Regions from separate parts of the Kocuria sp. CH-021 genome, predicted to be linked through region 4. Evidence: riboswitches for the same ligand, from Rfam matches in the RefSeq annotation. Region 4 holds a riboswitch; each other region holds the start of a gene.
What was found. Region 4 has a riboswitch for S-adenosylmethionine ahead of ACPYN7_RS07045 (bifunctional o-acetylhomoserine/o-acetylserine sulfhydrylase). Riboswitches for the same ligand answer to the same signal wherever they lie in the genome.

Region 1: another riboswitch for S-adenosylmethionine. It lies ahead of ACPYN7_RS16110 (acyl-CoA dehydrogenase family protein); the one in region 4 lies ahead of ACPYN7_RS07045 (bifunctional o-acetylhomoserine/o-acetylserine sulfhydrylase).
Region 2: another riboswitch for S-adenosylmethionine. It lies ahead of ACPYN7_RS03525 (LLM class flavin-dependent oxidoreductase); the one in region 4 lies ahead of ACPYN7_RS07045 (bifunctional o-acetylhomoserine/o-acetylserine sulfhydrylase).
Region 3: another riboswitch for S-adenosylmethionine. It lies ahead of ACPYN7_RS17025 (methylenetetrahydrofolate reductase); the one in region 4 lies ahead of ACPYN7_RS07045 (bifunctional o-acetylhomoserine/o-acetylserine sulfhydrylase).

Annotation. Positions count from the first base shown of each region.
Region 1 is NZ_JBNAFK010000026.1:19,452-22,820, reverse strand. Features, by position in the region: gene ACPYN7_RS16115 (MFS transporter) at 1-656, opposite strand, end outside; gene ACPYN7_RS16110 (acyl-CoA dehydrogenase family protein) at 660-1,973, opposite strand; SAM riboswitch class I at 2,079-2,173, opposite strand; gene moeB (molybdopterin-synthase adenylyltransferase MoeB) at 2,330-3,369, opposite strand, start outside.
Region 2 is NZ_JBNAFK010000003.1:215,493-218,861, forward strand. Features, by position in the region: gene ACPYN7_RS03525 (LLM class flavin-dependent oxidoreductase) at 102-1,520, opposite strand; SAM riboswitch class IV at 1,598-1,712, opposite strand; gene ACPYN7_RS03530 (CoA-binding protein) at 1,938-2,402, opposite strand; gene ACPYN7_RS03535 (hypothetical protein) at 2,662-3,369, opposite strand, start outside.
Region 3 is NZ_JBNAFK010000030.1:15,873-19,241, reverse strand. Features, by position in the region: gene metE (5-methyltetrahydropteroyltriglutamate--homocysteine S-methyltransferase) at 1-439, opposite strand, end outside; gene ACPYN7_RS17025 (methylenetetrahydrofolate reductase) at 505-1,431, opposite strand; SAM riboswitch class I at 1,503-1,609, opposite strand; gene ACPYN7_RS17020 (glycosyltransferase) at 1,814-2,809, shown strand; gene ACPYN7_RS17015 (hypothetical protein) at 2,806-3,369, shown strand, end outside.
Region 4 is NZ_JBNAFK010000007.1:75,893-79,261, reverse strand. Features, by position in the region: gene metX (homoserine O-acetyltransferase MetX) at 1-874, opposite strand, end outside; gene ACPYN7_RS07045 (bifunctional o-acetylhomoserine/o-acetylserine sulfhydrylase) at 871-2,256, opposite strand; SAM riboswitch class IV at 2,333-2,448, opposite strand; gene ACPYN7_RS07040 (VOC family protein) at 2,591-3,229, shown strand; gene ACPYN7_RS07035 (CPBP family intramembrane glutamic endopeptidase) at 3,266-3,369, opposite strand, start outside.

The sequences.
Region 1 (3,369 bases), on a different contig from region 4:
TCGGCCACGCCGAGGCGGATCCACAGGCCGATCGCCACCAGCAGGGCCGAGAGCAGGAAGGGGATGCGCCAGCCGTAGGCGGCGAACTGCTCCTCGCTCATGACGTTCTGCACGATGAAGAACGCCCCGGTGGCCAGCAGCATGCCGGCGGAGGAGCCGATCTGGGTGAAGGACCCGAAGAACCCGCGGTGCCGGGCCGGTGAGTGCTCCACGCTCAGCAGCGCGGAGCCGCCCCACTCGGCGCCGGCGGACAGGCCCTGGAGGATGCGCAGGACCACGAGCCCGACGACGGCCCACCAGCCGATCACCTCGTAGGTCGGCAGCAGCCCGATCAGGGTGGAGGCCACGCCCATGAGCATCAGGGAGGCCACCAGCAGGGCCTTGCGGCCGATCCGGTCGCCCAGGTGCCCGGCGATGATCCCGCCCAGGGGCCGGGCGATGACCCCGACCGCGAGCGTGGCGAAGGACGCGACGATGCCGCCGACCTCGGTGGCCATGGGGAAGAACTGGACGTTGAAGACCAGCGCGGCGGCGGTGCCGTAAAGGTAGAAGTCGTACCACTCGATGGTGGTGCCGGCGAAGGCCGAGGCCAGGACGCGCTTCTTGCCGTGGACGATGCTGCTGCGGCCCGCGGCGGCCGTGCTCGTGGTGGTCATGGGTCAGGCTCCTGGGGTTCGGTCGGCGGGGGTCTTCGCGTCGCCGATGGCGTTCAGGCCCTCCGGCAGGGTGCCGTTGATGAGGTAGTCGCCGAGGGCGCGGGCACGGAAGGCGATCGGGTTGTGGGTGGCCACGGTCTGGGCGTTGCGCCAGTGCCGGTCCAGCCCCTTGGCCGTGGACGTGGCGGAGGCGCCCACGGTGAGGAACAGGTCCTGGGCCGCGCCGAGCGCCAGCTCCGGCACGGTGACCTGGGCGTGCTCCACGGCGATCTCGGACTGGTGCAGCGCCGCCGGGAGGGTTCCGGTGAACTCCGGCCGGTCGGCGCCGGCCGCGGCGGCGGCGGCGATCCCGGCGTCCAGGGCACGGGCGGCGTGCAGCACGGTGGCCTCCGCGGCGAAGGCCTTGGCGGAGATCCGTCCGGTGGCCTCCTGGATCAGCGGGTCCTCCCGGAACGGCAGGCCGAGCCCGGTGTTGAAGGTCCGCCGGCGGGCGGCAATGGTGTCCACGGCGTCCCGCCGGGCGGCCCGGGCGATGCCGGCCAGCACGGCCAGCAGCACCAGCTGGAAGAAGGCGGCCTCGTGGACGGCCTCCGCGCTGCCGGCGGTGCGGTCCAGCACGGCGTCGTCCGGGACGCGCACCCGGTCGAAGACCGCGGTGCCGGTGCCGGTGAGCTTCTGCCCGAAGCCGTCCCAGTCGTCCTCGAGCGTGACGCCCTCGGCGTCCGTGGGGACGACGGCGAAGCGGCGGCCGTCCTGGCCGTCCAGGGCGGCCGAGACGCGGGTGTAGTCGGAGAAGACCGAGCCGGTGGCGTAGTACTTCCGGCCGGTGAGCTCCCAGCCCCCGGCGGTCCGGCTCAGCACGGTGTTCAGGGTGCCGAGCGCGTTGCCGCCCTTCTCCGTGGAGGCGTTGCCCACGGTGGCCCCGGCCAGCACCCGCGGGTACCAGACCTCCTGGAGCTCCCGGGGCAGGAAGCGCAGGGACTCCACGAAGCCGGCGTGGGAGCGGTAGAGGTGGGCGATGTTGGAGTCGGCCTCGGCCAGGTCGATCAGCAGCCGGGTGAAGTCCTCGAGGCCGACCTCCGGACCGCCGTGGGCCGCCGGGACGCGCAGGGCGCCGAAGCCGGCCCGGTCCAGCCGGCGGACCTCCGCGTGGGGCAGCACGCGTTGGAGGTCCCGGTCCAGGGAGCCGGCGGCGATCTCCGCGAACAGGGGCCGGAAGTGCTCCTGGAGCCCGGCGTAGTCCCGGGGCAGGCCGGCGGCGGGGTTCGTGCCGGCGCGGGAACGGACAGCGGTCCTCTCGTCCGTGGTGCGGGTCATGCGGTGGTCCTCTCGGTCGCACCGAGGAGTGCCGGTCGCGCCAGGGTCCGGCCCGGTGACGGCAGCGCCGGGCGCCGACGTCAGGGACCGGCTGCAGATCCGGGATCTCCATCGGTTCTGGCCTTAGCACCCTGGCCCCGGGGGAGGGCGGGTTGCTGCGGCGTCGTCGAGCCAGATCTCTCAGCCGCTCTGAATGGGACGTCCGACATCGCACCAGACCACCCGGGTCCGGAGCCAGCCGATGACCTGTGCGCGTCATCGGATGTCACGACGGCGTCACAGACGGTCATCTCGTCCGGAGTGGTGTATCGACCCGGTCGTCCGCCCGGGGAAGGAGGGGAGTGCGGCGGACCGCCTCAGTAGACCTGCTGGTCCGGGGCCACCTGCTCCACCCAGGCGAGCACCCCGCCCTCGAGGTGCCGGACCCGCTCCTCCCGCCCGGCGTAGAAGGGCCGCAGCGCGGCGAGCGCGGTCGCGGAGCGGGCCCCGGCCTTGCAGTGCAGCACGAGGTCCGCGCCGCGGGCCTCCGGGGGCAGGGCGTCCGCGCCGCGGTCCAGGATCTTCTGCAGGGGCACGGGCACGGCGCCGTCGATGGCCACGAGCTCCCGCTCCCAGTCCTCGCGCACGTCCACCAGGGCGAAGGACGCCTCTCCGCGGGAGCGGCGCTCGAGCAGCCGGGCCAGCTCGGCCGCCCCGACGGTCTCGGCGGGGTCCGCCCCGGGCAGCGCGCAGCCGGCGGCGGGCCGGGCCACCGCGGTGACCGGGGCGGCCGCGGGGTCCGCGGTCAGGCGCATCTCGCGCCAGGTCATCGCGAGCGCGTCGTGCAGCAGCACCCGCCCGAGCAGGGGCTCGCCGGTGCCGGTGACGAGCTTGACGGCCTCGGTGACCATGACCGAGCCGATGGTCGCGGGGAGCATGCCGAAGACCCCGCCCTCGGCGCAGCTGGGCACTTCGCCGTCCGGCGGGGCCTCGGGGTAGAGGTCCCGGTAGGTGGGTCCGTGCCCGGCCCAGAAGACGCTGACCTGGCCCTCGAAGCGCAGGATGGAGCCCCACACGCAGGGGGTGCCGGTCAGGGCGGCGGCGTCGCTGACCACGTAGCGGGTCGTGAAGTTGTCGGCGCCGTCCAGGACGAGGTCGTACCCGCGGATGATGTCCACGGCGTTGTCCGCGTCCAGCCGGACGGGATGGGTGCGGACCTCGACCAGCGGGTTGAGCGCGGTGACGGCCTCGGCGGCGGAGACGGCCTTGGGCCGGCCGACGTCGGCGGTGGTGTGCACCACCTGGCGCTGCAGGTTGGAGAGCGCCACGACGTCGTCGTCGACGATCCCGATGGTCCCCACCCCCGCCGCCGCGAGGTACTGCAGGGCCGGGGCGCCCAGACCCCCGGCGCCGACGA
Region 2 (3,369 bases), on a different contig from region 4:
CGGTGCGGGGGCCCTCGTCCGCTCCGCGCCCCGGGCCGGGGGCCCCGGCCCGGGCGGGGATCCCGGGCCGGGGCCCAGGATGAAGGGTCAGCGCCCCGGGGTCAGGAGATCAGCTCGCGGGCGGGAGTGTCCGCGGCGGAGGGCTTGCCCGCGTAGGCGCCGCGGTACGCGGCGGCCGGGTGGGTGCCCAGCACCTTGGCCTGCCCGGCGCCGTAGAGGTTCTCGCGCAGCGTGGTGCCCTCGTACCCGGTCCGGTAGCGGCCGCGCTTCTGCAGCTCCGGCACCACCCACTCCACGAAGTCCTCGAACGAGCCCGGGGACACGTGGTAGGCGAGGTTGATGCCGTCCAGCCCGCCGTCGTCGATCCACCGCTCGAGCTCGTCGGCCACGGTCTGCGGGGAGCCGACGATCGGCACGCCCATGCCGCCCATCGAGATGTGCTTGGCGACCTCCTTGACCGTCCACTTCTTGTGCGGGTCCGCGGTGGTGAACGGCGTGAGGAAGGACTGGATGGACTCGGTCTTGATGTACTCCAGGACGTCGTTCTCGTCGTAGCGGCCCAGGTCCACCCCGGACCAGCCGCCCACGAGGCCCAGCGCGCCGTCGGTGTCCGCGTACCGCTCGTAGTCGCGGCGCTTCTGCTCGGCCTTCGCGTCGGTCTCGTCGACGATCACGTGCAGCATGGCGAAGATCTTGAGGTCGTCCCGGCCCCGGCCGTTGGCCTCCGCCTCGTCGCGCAGCTTGTCGGTGACCACGCGGGTCAGGTCCGGGCGGATGCCGCCCACGAACACCGCCTCGGCGTGCCGGCCGGCGAACGCACGCCCGCGGGACGAGGCTCCGGCCTGGAAGATCAGCGGCGTGCGCTGCGGGGACGGCTCGGTCAGCCCGATCCCCGGGACGTCGAAGTACTTGCCGTGGTGCTGGATGGGGTGGACGAGCGCCGGGTCGGCGAAGATACCGTTGACCCGGTCCCGCTTGACCGCCCCGTCCTCCCAGGAGCCCTCCCAGAGCTTGTAGCAGACCTCCATGAACTCCTCGGCGATCTCGTAGCGCTCGTCGTGGGAGATCTGCTCCGTGAGCCCGTGGTTCTCCGCGGCGGACTTCAGGTAGGACGTCACCACGTTGAAGCCCATCCGGCCCTTCGTCAGGTGGTCCAGGGTCGCGAACTTCCGGGCCAGCGGATACGGCTGCTCGTAGGTGATCGCGCTGGTCACTCCGAAGCCGAGGTGCTTCGTCACGGCCGCCATCGCGGAGATCTGCATGAAGGGGTCGTTGACGGGGATCTGCGTGGCGTCCCTGATCACCGGGGCCGCGGAGTTCTGGTAGACGTCGTAGTACCCGACGACGTCCGCGAGGAAGAGCGCGTCGAAGAGCCCCTTCTCCAGGAGCTGGGCGACGTCCGTCCAGTACTCGATCGTGTTGTACTCGTCCGCCCGGGACCGGGGGTGCTTCCACAGGCCGGGGGCCTGGTGGCCCACGCAGGTCATGTCGAAGGCGTTGAGGGCGATGCGCTTGCTCATGGGTGTTCCTCCCGGGTCGATGCCGACCCGCGCCCGTGCGTCGTGGAGACCTGCTCGCGGGTCCGACGCACTGCTGGGCGCCGTACTTGCCGCGGAGCGTGTGCACCACGGCCCGATGTTCATCTGGGGCACCCCGCTACGGGAGAGGGTTGCCGCCCGACCAGCCAGAGCTTCGCGTCGGGACTCGTCATCGTCGTCGGGGAACAGCTTAGCGGGTCGCCCGGCACCCGGCGCAAGCCGGACCGCGCACCACGGCGCAGGCCAGGGGACGGTTCGGCCGGACCGGTTCGGTCGGCCGGGTCGGTCCGACGGTTCGGTCGGCCGGGTCGGTCCGACGGTTCGGTCCGACGGTTCGGTCGGCCGGTTCGGTCGGCCGGTTCGGTCGGCCGGTTCGGTCCGACGGATCGGCCGGGCGGCTCAGGCGGGCGGGGCGAGCGGCGGGGTCCGGCCCGGGTCCAGGGTCCAGCCCCGCCGGAGCCGGACGCGGAGCTCGATCAGGGGGCAGGTGTCCATGACCACCTCGAGGCCGGCCTGCTCCGCCCGGGCGGCCGCGTCCTCGTCGACGACGCCGAGCTGCAGCCACACCGCCGCGGCGCCCGCGGCGATGGCCTGGTCCACGACCGCGCCGACGCGGCGGGAGTTGACGAAGCAGTCCACCACGTCGATCGGCCCCGGGACCTCGGCGAGGGTGCGGAAGCCGGGCTCGCCGTGCACCGGCTCGCCCTTCGGGTTCACCGGGACGATCGTCATGCCGAGGTCGTCCCGGATCTGCTTCGCCACCGAGTGGGCCGGACGGGCCGTGTTGCCGGTCAGCCCCACCACGGCCCACCGGCCGGGCCGGGTCATGAGGCGGTCGATGACGGCGGGGTCGTTTCGGGTCATGGCACCAGCCTGGCACGGCGCCCTCCCCCGCACGACCCCTGACGCCGCTCTCCTGCTTCTCCGCTCTCCCGCTCTCCCACCCTCCTGCTTTCCCGCTCTCCCACCCTCCTGCTTTCCCGCTCTCCCACCCTCCTGCTTTCCCGCGAGGTTGCCGGTGTCGGCGACCGCGGCGTGTCCGGTCGCCGACACCGGCAACCTCGCGCGGCGGGTACTCGCGGGTGCTCGCACGGGGGCCTTCGCGGGGGTCTCTCGTGCGGGGTTAGGGCACGGGACGGCCGCGGATCGCCGCCCGCACGAGAGCCACCGCGCGCGGCACGGTGCCGCACGGCGTCACCACGTCCTCCACGAGGTCACGGTGGGTGATGCGGACCTCGGTCCAGCCCGCGGCCTCCGTGCGGCGCTGACGCCGGATGTCGATCTCGCGCTGGCCGGCGCGGTCGTGGTGGGCGCCCTCGTACTGGATGCTGACCCGGGCGGACTCGACCGCGAGGTCCGGCAGGACCTCCGTGCCGTCGGGGGCGACGATCCGGCGGTCGGTCTCCACCTCCCCGATCCCGTGCTGCCGCAGCAGCAGGCGGAGCCGGGTCTCCGGGGCCGAGTCCGCACCCTGTGCGGACAGCTCTGCGGCGATCCGGAGCCTGCGCACGCCCCGCCGCCCTGTGTACCGGACGAGCAGCCGCATCAGCTCGGCTTTCGGCAGCAGAGGAGGGACGCCGCTCCGCAGGCCGTGACGGTGCTCGCAGACGGCGCCGTCGACGCAGACCACCAGCTCGTCCGGGCCCAGCACCGGGGCCAGGTCCAGCAGTGTCCGCACCGGGACCGTCACTTCGACGCCCGCCACGCGCACGGTCTCCCACGGAGCGAGGTCCGCGTGGTGCCCGGCCACCCCACGGCGTCTGGGCGGCACCCCGTCGTCGGCGCGGGTGATGTGGATCGGCGCGACGTCCTGCAGCCGCCGCGGCAGCCG
Region 3 (3,369 bases), on a different contig from region 4:
CGGCGGTGGCGCGGAACGGGGTGTCCGGGCCGATCTCCGGCACGAGGTAGTGGTAGTTGGTGTCGAACCACTTGGTGAGCTCGAGCGGGGCGCGGCCGGCGTCCCCGCGGGCGAGCACGAAGCTCGCGTCGAGGTCGAGCCGGCCCTCGGGGTCGGCGAGGTCGGCGAAGCGGGACGGGACCGCCCCGAGGGCCACGGTGGTGTCCAGCACCTGGTCGTAGAGGGGGAACGCCGCGGGCAGGGACGAGTCCCGGGCGCCGAGGCCCAGCTCCACGAGCCGGCGGTGGGTCGCCAGCTGCAGCTGGGCGGCCGCCGACTCGAGCTCCTCGCGGGTCGAGCGCCCGGCCCAGTAGGCCTCGAGGGCCTTCTTCAGCTCGCGGCGGCGGCCGATCCGGGGGTAGCCGGTGATGGTGGCGGCGGGGAACGGGACAGTGCTCATGGGGATCTCCTGAAGGGTGTCGTGAGGTCGAGAGGTCTCGTGCGGAACGGTGGGGCGGTGCGTGCTCACGCGGGGAGCAGCAGGTCGTCGAGCGGGACGGGCACGTGCGGGGCGCGGGGGAGGTCCACGTGCTCCAGCAGGTCCAGCGCGGCCCGGTGCTCGTTGAAGGTGTAGAGGTGCAGGCCGGGAGCCCCGGCGTCCAGGGCGGCGCGGGCCAGCCGGGCCGCGAAGGCCACGCCGGCGCGGTGCCGCTCCGCGGGGCCGGACGCGTCCTCCAGCGCGGCGGCCAGGCCGGGATGGGGCGCCAGGCCGGCCAGCCGGCACAGGGTCCGCAGCCGCCCCGGATCGGTGACCGGCATGATCCCGGGGACGATCGGGATGGTCACCCCCGCCGCCGTCGCCGCCGCGACCAGGCGCTCGTAGCGCTGCGGGCGGAAGTAGACCTGCGTGATCGCGAAGTCCGCCCCGGCGCGCTGCTTGGCCAGCAGCACCTCCACGTCGTGCCGGAACGAGGGCGACTCCGGGTGCCGGGTCGGATAGGCCGCCACGCCCACGGCGAGCCGGCCGGCCGCCAGGGAGGCCGTGTGGCGCTGCTCGACCTCGCGCACGAGCTCCACGAGCTCGCCGGCGTGCCGCAGCTCGCCCGGCGCCGCCTCCGGGTCCCGGTCCCCGCGCAGGGCCAGGACGCCCCGCACGCCGCGGCGGACCAGGGTGGCCACGGTCCGCTCCAGCTCGGCCCGGCTGCTGCCGACGCACGTCAGGTGCGCCAGGGGCCGCAGGCTCGTGCGCGCCAGGAGGTGGTCGAGCAGGGCGAGCGAGCTGTCCCGGCGCTGCTCGTCCCCGCTGTACGTCACCGAGACGTGGTCGGGACGGGTGGGCTCGAGCTCCTCGATGGTCCGCAGCAGCGTCGCGGCGCTCGCCGCGCCGCGGGGCGGATAGAGCTCGTAGGACAGGGACGGCGGCGCCGGCCGGGCGATCGGGCGTGGTGTCACGTTCTTCCTCCAAGGGTCACCCCGAGGGAGGGCGGCAACCGTCCCGGGGCGGACCCGGGAGGGAAGCGACAGCTCCATCGGTCCTGGCGGGAGCACCGTTCCGCGCACCCCGTGGCGGGGGCGCGGATGGTTGCTGCGGCGTCGACGAGCCAGGTCTCTCGGCCGCTCTGGATAGATGCAGGACCCATTCCAGCGGCCGCCCCGCCGTGCTGCCAAGTGCGGGCGCCCAGAAGACGCCGGAGCGCGGACTGTGACGACCGGGACGTCACGGGGCGCAACACGGACGCACGGCGACGCACGGGCGGTGGAGGGCGGTCCGGCGCCCGGGCCCGGCCTCGGCATAATGGACGGGCCCCCGCCCGGACCGCAGGAACGAGTGCCCATGCCTCCCACCCCCCGCATCGTGGCCGTCGTGCCGTGCCACAACGAGGAAGCGGCGATCGCGAAGGTCGTCACGGATCTGCACGCCGCCGTGCCCGGCATCGAGGTGCACGTCTACGACAACTGTTCGACGGACGGCACCGCCGAGGCCGCCCGGCGGGCCGGGGCGCAGGTCCGGCGCGAGGAGGAGAAGGGCAAGGGCAACGTGGTCCGGCGGGCCTTCGCGGACCTGGACGCCGACGTCTACCTGCTCGTCGACGGCGACGACACCTACGACGTCGCCGACGCCCCCGCCATGATCGACACCCTGCTGTCCGGGCCCTACGACCACGTGCTGGGCGTGCGCCGGCAGACCACCAGCACCGCGTACCGGTCGGGGCACGAGTCCGGCAACAGGTTCTTCAACGGGCTCGTGAGCTTCGCCTTCCGCCGGAAGGTCTCCGACATGCTCAGCGGCTACCGGGTCTTCTCGCGCCGCTTCGTCAAGTCCTTCCCCGCGCTCTCGCGCGAGTTCGAGATCGAGACGGAGCTGACCGTCCACGCGGTCAACGCGCGGGTGCCGCAGGCCGAGGTGGCCGTGGGCTTCCGGGACCGGGCCGCCGGCAGCGAGAGCAAGCTGCGGACCTACCACGACGGCTTCCGGATCCTCGGCATCTTCGGGCAGCTGCTCTTCCACGAGCGGCCCCTCCTGGTCACCGGCGCCGTCTCCCTGGCCCTGTTCCTGCTGGGCCTGGCCCTCGGCCTGCCCGTGGTGGTGGAGTTCGCGGGCACCGGTCTCGTCCCCCGCTTCCCGACGGCGTTCCTGGCCGCCTCCCTGGTGCTCCTGGCGGGGGTGTTCCTGCTCATGGGCGTGCTCCTGAGCGGCCAGGCGAAGATCCGCCGGGAGACCTCCCGGCTGTTCTACCTGCGCCACCCGGCTCCCCCGTGGAGCGGCGGGGAGGCGCCGGACCGGACCGCCGGGGGCGGCCGCACGGAGGACCGGCGGCAGGTCCCGTGAGCGCGGGGCGCGAGGCCGTGCGGTCGCGGCTGCACCTCCTGCTGCCCTGGGCCCAGGGGCTGGGAATGCTCCTGGTCCTGCAGTTCGCCCTGTTCGGGCTGCTGACGCTGGGCCAGGCCGTGCCGGACCGGCCCGTCGTCGAGCACCTCGTCGCGGCGGTCGAGGACGGCACCTACGGGCCCATCGACACGATCGACCGGATGGGCACCCCCGCGGACACCTTCACCGAGTGCGTCGTGGCGGGCACGGGCCTGGGGGCGTCCCCGGAGGAGTCCGCGTTCAGCCGGGCGGTCCGGATGCCCCGGCTGGCCACCTGCGGCGGAGGCCCGGAGCAGCTGCGGGCGATCTCCGAGGGGGCCGTGCTCACCGACAACGACTACTTCAAGTACTGGGCCGGCTACACCGTGATCACGCGCCCCGTGCTGGCCCTGACCGGCCTCGAGGGCCTGCGGATCGTCTCGGGCACCCTCATGCTGCTGGCCCTGGCCGGTGCGTTCCTCGCCGTCCGCGCCGGGACGTCCACCGCCGTGGGACTGGCCCTGGTCCTGCCGTACGTGGTG
Region 4 (3,369 bases):
CCTGGTGGTCGAGGTAGCTCTCCACCTGGTAGCGCCCCCGGCCGCCGGGGTGGGTGCCGATGACGTGCTCGTCGGCCTGCGGCGAGCGCCCGAACCGGTGGTGCAGCTCGTCGGCGGAGCGGTACGTGATGTGGGCGATCCGCCGGGCCAGGCCCAGGCCCGTGACGGGCAGCGGACCGTCGTAGTAGTCCCCGCCGCGGAAGTGGGGGTCCTGGCGGATCGCGAGGTTCTGCGCCTGGCCCCAGGCGAGCTGCTCGGCGCTGGACTGGGCGCACGCGGCGACCACCGCGCACGCCCGGACCCGGTCGGGGTAGGTCACGGCCCACTCCAGGGCCCGGGCACCGCCCATGGAGCCGCCGATGACCAGGCGCCAGGAGCCGATCCCGAGGGCGTCGGCCAGCGCCGCCTCGGCGTGCACAGAGTCCCGGACCGTGACGAGCGGGAAGCGGGAGCCCCACGGGCGGCCCTCCGGGTCCACGTCCGGCGGCGCGGGGGCCGCCGGACCCGTGGACCCGTAGCAGCCGCCCACGATGTTGGTGCAGACCACGAACCAGCGGTCCGTGTCGATGGCAGCGCCGGGGCCGACCAGGCCCTCCCACCAGCCGCCGCTCTGCGCGGCGCGCCGCTCCGCCTCGGAGGCGCCGTGGCGGGCCCGGCCGGCCGCCACGTGGGTGTCCCCGGTGAGCGCGTGCTCGACGAGCACCGCGTTGGACCCGTCCGGGGCCAGGGTCCCCCAGGTCTCGTAGGCGATCCGGACCTCGGGCAGCCGGAAGCCCGACTCGAGCTCCAGCTCGCCGATCGCGGCCACGCGCGGCACCCCGTCCTCGCGGACGGCGGTCCCGGCGCCGGCACCCCCCACGACGGTCACGGTCACTCCTGCCCTCCGTGCGCGGCCGCGACGAAGCCCTGCTCCAGGTCCGCCAGGATGTCCTCGATGTGCTCCAGGCCCACGGACAGGCGCACGAAGCCGGGCTCCACCCCGGCGGCCAGCTGCTCCTCGGGCAGGAGCTGGCTGTGCGTGGTGGACGCCGGGTGGATGACGAGGGAGCGGACGTCGCCGATGTTCGCGACGTTCGAGTGCAGGGTCAGGGCGTCCACGAAGGCGGCCCCGGCCTCGCGGCCGCCCTCGAGCACGAAGCCCAGGATCGACCCGGCGCCCCGGGGCGCGTACTTCTGCGCCCGCCCGTGCCACGGGGAGGACTCCAGCCCGGCCCAGGACACCGAGCGCACGTCCTCGCGCGCCTCGAGCCAGCGGGCCACCTCCCCGGCGTTGGCCACGTGCCGCTCCATCCGCAGGGACAGCGTCTCGATGCCCTGCTCGATGAGGAACGCGTTGAACGGGGAGATCGCGGAGCCGAGGTCGCGCAGCAGCTGCACCCGAGCCTTGAGGATGTAGGACAGGTTGACGCCGAAGGGTCCCTCCGCCCCCAGGTCCCGGGCGTAGACGAGCCCCGCGTAGGACTCGTCCGGCTGGTTGAAGCCGGGGAAGCGCTCCGGGTAGCGGCCGAAGTCGAAGGCCCCGGAGTCCACGATCACCCCGCCGATCGCCGTGCCGTGCCCTCCGAGGAACTTCGTGGCCGAGTGCACCACGACGTCCGCGCCCCAGCGGAAGGGCTGGACCAGGTACGGGGTCGCCACGGTGTTGTCCACGATGAGCGGCACCTCGGAGTCGTGCGCGATCCCGGAGACCGTCTCGATGTCGAGGACGTCGTTGCGCGGGTTCGGGATGGTCTCCGCGAAGAAGGCCTTGGTGTTCGGCCGCACCGCCCGCCGCCACTCCTCGGGGTCGTCCGGGTCGGTCACGAAGGTGGTCTCGACGCCGAGCTTGGGCAGCGTGTACTTGAACAGGTTGTAGGTCCCGCCGTAGAGGCTGGGGCTGGCCACGATGTGGTCGCCGGTGCCGGCCACGTTGAGCACCGCGAACGTCGTGGCCGACTGCCCCGCGCTGAGCATCAGGGCGCCCACGCCGCCCTCCAGGGCGGCGATCCGGTTCTCCACGACCTCCGTGGTCGGGTTGCCGATCCGCGTGTAGATCGGCCCGAGCTCGGCGAGGGCGAAGCGGTCGGCCGCGGCCTGGGCGTCCGGGAAGACGAAGGACGTGGTCTGGTGGATGGGCAGGGCCCGGGAGCCGGTGACCGGGTCGGGGCTCTGCCCCGCGTGGATCTGCCGGGTCTCGAACGCCCAGCCCCCCGGGTTCTCGGGAGTGGGCCGCTCGGCGGTGGAGCGGTCGGTGCTGGAAGCGGTGGTCTCGGACATGCCGTGGGACTCCTTGCGGGTGTCAGGGGTCCCGTCCCGGCCGAGGCGGTGCGGCCGGGAGCGGCCGGGCACCGGGGACCCGCGCTTGCTCGCTCGCCGGTCGCGAGGAGCCTGGTCTTCACCCAGGGCACCCCACCGCGGTGGAGGGTTGCCGGCCAGCTAGCTGGGGCTTGGACGCTGGCGCTCATGACCTGGACAGCATTCTCCGGATCCGGACGACACGGCGTCAAGCCGGGCCCGGGCGTGACACCCGGCGGCGGGCGCCGGGCGCACCGCACCGGGTGCCCCGCGGACCGATTTGGAGACGAAACTCACACGGTGCCACGATGAGCCCATGAGAGTCGACCACGTGTCCTACGCCTGCCGCCCGGAGGGCCTGGCGGCCACCACCGAGCGCATCGCCGACCAGCTCGGGATCGAGCCGGTCAAGGGCGGGGTGCACCCCCGTTTCGGCACCCGCAACATGATCCTCCCCCTCACGAACCACCAGTACGTCGAGGTCGTCGAGGTCCTCGAGCACCCGGCCGCGGTGAAGGCGCCGTTCGGCCAGGCCGTGCGCGCCCGCTCCGAGGCGGGCGGGGGCTGGCTGGGCTGGGTCGTGGAGGTCGACGACCTCGCCCCCTTCGAGCAGCGCCTGGGCCGGTCCTCCGTCCCCGGCTGCCGGGTGTTCCCGGACGGCCGGTGCCTCGAGTGGCGTCAGATCGGCGTGAAGGGCCTCATCGCCGACCCCCAGCTGCCGTTCATGGTGCACTTCGAGTCCGACCCCGAGATGCACCCCTCGCAGGCGCGGATCACGGACGTCGGGCTCGCGGGGATGTGCATCGCCGGGGCCCCGGACCGGGTCACCGAGTGGCTGGGCGCCCCCGTGGAGACCGCGCTCGAGGACCTGGAGGTCGACTGGCGCTATCCGGAGGGCACCCCCGGGGTGCTCTCCGTCACCTTCAGCACCCCGGACGGCCCCGTCACCATCTGAGCCCCGGGGCCACCGGACGGGCCCGGCCCCCGGGCGTCAGCCCAGCAGCCGGGCGGCGCCGAGGAAGCCCACGGCGTCCAGCAGGAAGTGCGCGACGACGAGGGGCATCACCCGGCCGGTGCGCCGGTAGAGCTCCGCGA